2 regions of the Clostridium sp. HCS.1 genome follow, and region 1 is predicted to be linked to the other one. Evidence: predicted binding sites of a transcription regulator. Region 1 holds the regulator's gene; the other holds the start of a gene.
What was found. The regulator CtsR, encoded in region 1, represses protease genes until heat stress. The targets are predictions, from matches to a motif close to AAGGTCAANNAAGGTCAAAT.

Region 1 (3,440 bases):
TTAGGGATGAAGCTAAGATGCTTGGAGGATTAGGACCTTGTGGAAGACCTTTATGTTGTTCAACATTCCTAGGTGACTTTGCATCAGTATCAATAAAGATGGCAAAGGAACAAAACTTATCTTTAAACCCAACTAAAATATCAGGTATATGCGGAAGACTTATGTGCTGCTTAAATTATGAACAAAGTACTTACGAAGATATAAGAAAGAGATTGCCTAAGGCAGGATCTATTGTAAGTATGGGAGATTTTAAGGGCGAAGTTGTAAGCAATAACACAGTTAAAGAAAGTGTTAAGGTGAAATATAAACGCGGAGATGAAGAATTAGTTGAAGAGTTTAAAATAGATGATATAGAATTAATAGAAGGTGGATATGAGGATTCTGTAGATGAATCAGATATTAAACTTGAAATAGAGTCACCTGAAGATAAAAATTTAATCAATGATCTTATAAAAGAAAATTAAAGGGGGGTATTAAATGAAAACAGTATTAAGGATAGCAAATCTTAATACAAATGAAGATGTTATTAGCATTAAAGAGGTTATAGCTCATAGTGAAGGAACTATTGCTTGTGAAGTTAATGTAAATAAAAAAGAAGTAAGTATAGTTTATGATGATAAGACTATATCTTTAGATGGGATAATAGCATCTATTGAAGAACTTGGATATAGTGTAATATAAAATATATTCAAGATAATTATTTAGAAACCTTTTAAAATTTTTATTGATATGTTAAAATAGACTAGAAATAAATTCATAATATTAGGAGGTGCTAATTATGGCATTTAAGATTGAAGATTCATGTATAAACTGTGGTGCTTGCGCTGCAGAATGCCCAGTTGATGCTATAAGTCAAGGAGATACTCAATTCGTTATCGATGAGGATGTTTGCATAGATTGTGGAAACTGTGCAAATGTTTGCCCAGTAGGAGCTCCTGTACAAGCATAATTTTACATAAAGAACCGCTAATTTAGCGGTTCTTTATTCTTTTCTTTTAATAATAGTACTGTGAGTTCATTAACTAAGGGTAACTCATCAGTATAAATAGTATCGGTATTATAATAAATAATATTCTTTAAAGTAGATAAAAACTTTAAGGGGCCATCTAAATAAAAATATTCTAAAGAGGTTTTAAAGGACATTGGAATTATATATTTAGGTTTTATTTTGGCAACAAGTTTTGCTGCTAATAATCCATCTAAACAAAAATGTCCTCCGATAGGAATAAATAAAAAATCTAAGTTAGTTAATTTGCTTATTAATTCATCATCTAATAAATGTCCTAATGAGCCTAAGTGGCAGATTTTAAACCCATCAATTTCAAATAGATATATAATATTTTCACCTCTTCTAAATCCAGAAAAGTTATCTCTACAACTGTTAAAACCTTTAATAATAAAATATTCATTTTCAAAATATGTAGTATAATTTATAACCTTATAATTATTAATAATACAATCATTAATAATTTCATTATTATGAGAGTGACTAAAAGTAATTATATCTGGTTTTAAATCATATTTTTGTATATAGGGATATATTTGCATTGGATCTATTAAAATTTTTTTCCCTAATAAATTTTTTATTAAAAAACAAGAATAGCCAATCCACTTAATTTCCATATTAATCACCTCATATATAGTTTAAACAAAAGGAATTTTATAATTCTTTTTATATGAAAATTTATTATTGGACATATTAAGACTTATAATATATAATGAAAGTCAAAGAAGGTCTAATTAAAATAATAAGTTTAAGAAGGTGAAATTATGGCAAGAATTTCAGATACAATAGAAAATTTTATTAAAGATATGTTAAATGAAGAAAGAGAAAGACAGGTTTTAATTCAAAGAAATGAGTTAGCAGATAAATTTTCCTGTGCACCATCACAAATCAATTATGTATTAACAACAAGATTTACTTATGAAAAAGGATATATAATTGAGAGCAAAAGAGGCGGTGGTGGATATATAGTTATAAAGAAAATAACATACAATGATAAAGCTGAAAATTTAAATTTAATTAATAATTCCATAGGAGAAAGTATAACTTATGGAAGTGCTTTATCTATTTTACAACATTTAAATGATACTAAAGTAATTTCTGATAAAGAATTTGAAATTATTAAGATAACTTTAAATGATAGAACTTTAGCTTCTGTTGAAAATAAAAATAAATTAAGAGCAGATATGTTAAAGGGAATATTAGCAGTTGTATTATCTTAAAGTATGTTATATATATCTATAGTTTATCTGTGTAGTTAAATTTAGCAATAGGGTATGGAGGTATTTATGGTTTTTGGTAAATTTACAGAAAGAGCACAAATAGTACTTGTAGAAGCTCAGAAAGAATCGCAGTATTTTAAGCATGGGTATATAGGAACGGAGCATATTCTTTTAGGAATATTAAAAGAAGGTGGTTTTGCTAATAGGGTTTTGTATATTAGTGGAATTACTATAGATAAGGTAAGAAATCTTATTGAAGACTACTTAGGATTTGGTGATGTAGACATTTCTATAGGGGAAATGCTATTAAATCCTAGAACTAAGAGAGTATTTGATGATAGCTTAGCAAAGGCGATGATGTATAATCATAATTATATAAATCCAGAGCATATTTTATTAGCTTTACTAGATGATGTTGAAAGTATAGCTTATACTATAATTTCAAATTTAAAAGTAGATTTAAAAGGTATAAAAACTGAAATTATAAATTACATTAATAAAAATGATATAAATGATATAAAGCAGATGGATGATAAAAAGAAAAATTCAAATAAAACTCCAATGCTTAATCAATATGGTAAAGATTTAACTGCTTTAGCTAAGGAAGGAAGACTCGATCCATTCATAGGAAGAGAAACTGAAAGCAAAAGAATACTAGAAATATTATGTAGAAGAAATAAAAATAATCCATGCCTCATAGGAGAACCTGGAGTTGGGAAAACTGCAGTTGTAGAAGGCTTAGCTCAAATGATAGTTGAGGGAAAGGTTCCAAATATTATAAAGGATAAATCTATAATATCTTTAGATTTAACAGCTATGATAGCAGGAGCTAAGTATAGAGGTGAATTTGAAAATAGATTAAAAAAGGTTATGGACGAGATTATAACTTCTCAAGATATAATAATATTTATAGATGAGATTCATACTATAGTTGGTGCTGGTGGAGCAGAGGGAGCTATTGATGCATCTAATATTTTAAAGCCTGCATTAGCTAGAGGAGAAATAAAGTGTATTGGAGCAACTACTATTGATGAATATAGAAAATACATTGAAAAGGATTCAGCTTTAGAAAGAAGATTCCAGCCGGTTACTGTAGATGAACCTTCAAAGGAAGAGACTCTTGAAATATTAAGAGGGCTTAGAGAAAAATATGAACTTCATCATATGGTTAAAATAGAGGACGAAGCTTTAGAAGCAGCTGTAGAACTATCAGA
Region 2 (3,440 bases), 920 kb from region 1:
GAAGCTTTGTAATTCTTCAAGTTCATCTGTATAAGAATACAATAGTATACAATACTCATCATCCTTTTTAGTAACTATTAATCCATTATCTATAGTAACAATTTCATCACCTAATTTACTTAGTAAGTAATAGGCGTAATAAGATGGTTTTCTTATTCCCATATCATTTACTAAACCAGGAGCACCTATAAATACCTCGTTTGTTAAGCTTATTTCTTTTTCTAAAACATCAAAAGCTCTTAAAAAGCTTAATGAATTTTTATTAAAGATTGTGTTATGGATAATAAATGGTAGCATAAAAGCTGTATCATAAATTTTATTTAAACTTTTATCACAAATAAAATCTTCTTCTATAACCTCTATATTATATTCATTAGATATAAATTCTAATAAGGATGTCTTTAAGCTTCTATCTATTACAGGAGTACATTGAAATTTAAATTCAGTTATATCAATATAATCTATTTCTGAAAAATACTCAAAAAAACTATTTAGGATATGTTTATATTTTTTTAGCGAAAAATTAGGATTATCTATTAAAATAAGAGGTTTTAAATCAATATAATCCAAAAATTCAATAATGCTTTTAGCTTTATTCCAGTTATAAAAATCAGCTTTAGGGAAAACCCCCATATCATTATTAAACATGTTTTCTAATCTAACATATTTAAAGTGAAGTTCTTCTTGAATTTCTTCTAAGATATCTTTATTATCTTCTAGAAGTAAATCGAAGGCATCATCTAAATTTATTATTTCTCTAAAATTCTTGTTAAGTTCCCCTTGACTCTCATCCATATTTATATGGATTTTCCATAGTTTATTTTCATAATTAAATCTTTCGTAATCATCTAATTCTGATGATAGATATTCTAAGGCATCCTCAAGATTTAAAATTTCGATTTTTTTACTTCTCTCATATTCTTCTTCTGTTAATTTATTCTTTTTTCTATATTGAAGTGGAGTACATCCATAGTAGTTTTTAAAATTTTTATTTAAGTATCTAACATGGGAGAAACCAACCTCATCTGAAATATCAGAAATACTTAAGTCGCTATCTAATAATAATTTAACAGATTCTTCAACTCTAGTTTGATTAACTAAATCAGTAAAGCTATTTCCTGTTGCATTTTTAATTTCATGAGATAAATAATGAGGGCTTAAAAATTCTTTCTTAGCAATTTCTTGTAATGTAATATTACTATCATAATTATTAAATATATACTTAGAAATTCTATGATACCTTGCTAATTGTTCAGTATTAGATTTTAATTCTTCTCTTTCATAAGTTAAGTAATGAAAATTATTTATAAGATGATAAAGCAAATCTATTAATAAGGATTCTACTTCTTTATCAAAATCATCTAACTTTTGTACTGATTCACATAAAAGTTTAGCTAGAAAATTTCTAAGTAAATCATATTCTTCCCCTTCTTGAGCACCATCATCAGTGGAATTTGTATAAAAGAAAATATTATTTATATCCTTATAATACTTTTCAAAGAAGGAAGGATCTATATGAAACATTAAGACTCTATTATCTTCATCACTATAAATTCTATGTGCTTCATCAACGTTTATTATCTCCATTTCCTTTTCTAATACTTCAAAGGAATCTGTATCTACATTAACATTTATGCTTCCTCTTAAAACATAAAGTATTTCAATAGAATTATGCCAATGTATTGGATATTCCTTTATGTTAGCATATGTTATTTTTATAGGAGAGTCTGCTGGGTAAACTATATATTCTCTTCTTATAAAAATCACCTCATTTTGTTATAATAATATAATTATATCCTATTTATAGCAAAATAGAAAAGTTTTAAAAGTTTTAAAATATACTTTGACTTTCTTTGACTTTTGTATTAATATATTAAATATAGATTATAATAAATATATTAAGTAGTGTATAAAGGAGTGAAGCGCATGAACATTGAAAAAATGACATTAAGGGTTCAACAAGCACTAAATGATGCTAGTATGATTGCAGTCAAATTTAATCACCAACAAGTAGAACTAATACACTTATTCACAGCATTAGTAGAACAAGAGGATGGGCTAATACCTAATATATTTACTAAAATGGGTGTTAGTGTAAAGTCAATAGATGATGATTTAAATAGAGCCTTAGGAAATATGCCAAAGGTTTTAGGTGAAGGTGCTAACTCATCTGGGGTTTATGCTACTAGGCAAATAGAAGAAGTATTAGTTAAAGCTGAAAATATAGCTAAGAAATTTGAAGATTCATATATTAGTGTTGAACATGTTATGCTTGCAATCATTGAAGTAGATAAAAATGGAGAAGTTAAGAGAATACTAGACAAGTATAATATTAATAAAAAAACATTTATGAATGTTTTAAAAGAAGTAAGAGGAAATCAAAGAGTAGAAACTCAAGATCCTGAAGGAACCTATGATGCTTTAGGTAAATATGGTACTAACTTAACAGACCTTGCTAAAAAGCATAAGTTAGATCCTGTAATAGGTAGAGATGAAGAAATAAGAAGGACTATTAGAATTCTATCAAGAAGAACAAAAAATAACCCTGTATTAATTGGTGAACCTGGTGTTGGTAAAACTGCTATAGTAGAAGGATTAGCAGAAAGAATTATTAGAGGAGATGTTCCTGAAGGATTAAAGAATAAGGTTATATTCTCTCTAGATATGGGTTCATTAATAGCTGGAGCTAAATATAGAGGTGAATTTGAAGAAAGATTAAAGGCTGTATTAAAGGAAGTTCAAAGTAGTGAAGGTAGAATAATATTATTTATAGATGAAATTCACACAATAGTTGGCGCAGGTAAAACTGATGGTGCTATGGATGCAGGTAACTTAATTAAGCCTTTACTTGCAAGAGGAGAATTGCATTGTATAGGTGCTACAACCTTTGATGAATATAGACAATATATTGAAAAAGATAAGGCTTTAGAAAGAAGATTCCAACCTGTAATAGTAGATGAACCAACAGTTGATGATACTATATCAATTCTTAGAGGATTAAAAGAAAGATTTGAAATACATCATGGAATAAGAATTCATGATTCAGCATTAGTTGCAGCAGCAAAATTATCACATAGATATATTCAAGATAGATTTTTACCAGATAAGGCAATAGATTTAATTGATGAAGCTGGTGCTATGATAAGAACTGAAATAGATTCTCTTCCAACAGAACTTGATAATATTAGAAGAAAATTATTCCAATTAGAAATTGAAAAAGAAGCTCTTACAAAGGAAAAGGATGAAGGATCTAAAAAGAAATTAGAGGCTTTAGAGAAAGATATTGCAGAACTTAAAGCAGAAAATGATGCTATGACAGCTAAATTTGAAAAGGAAAAGGATGCAATAGTCAACTTAAAAGACTTAAAAACTAAGTTAGATGAAGCGAGAGGAGATTTAGAAGCTGCTCAAAGAAACTATAACTATAATAAAGCAGCGGA

Region 2: the regulator CtsR is predicted to act here: its motif matches at 1,842-1,861, upstream of clpB (ATP-dependent chaperone ClpB).

The regions. Positions count from the first base shown of each region.
Region 1 covers NZ_CP170704.1:259,673-263,112, forward strand. The annotation lists gene ACFYH6_RS01260 (stage 0 sporulation family protein) at 1-464, shown strand, start outside; gene ACFYH6_RS01265 (heavy-metal-associated domain-containing protein) at 478-681, shown strand; gene ACFYH6_RS01270 (DUF362 domain-containing protein) at 779-949, shown strand; gene ACFYH6_RS01275 (MBL fold metallo-hydrolase) at 967-1,623, opposite strand; gene ACFYH6_RS01280 (CtsR family transcriptional regulator) at 1,771-2,226, shown strand; gene ACFYH6_RS01285 (ATP-dependent Clp protease ATP-binding subunit) at 2,293-3,440, shown strand, end outside.
Region 2 covers NZ_CP170704.1:3,126,091-3,129,530, reverse strand. The annotation lists gene ACFYH6_RS14955 (helix-turn-helix domain-containing protein) at 1-1,758, opposite strand, end outside; gene clpB (ATP-dependent chaperone ClpB) at 1,927-3,440, shown strand, end outside.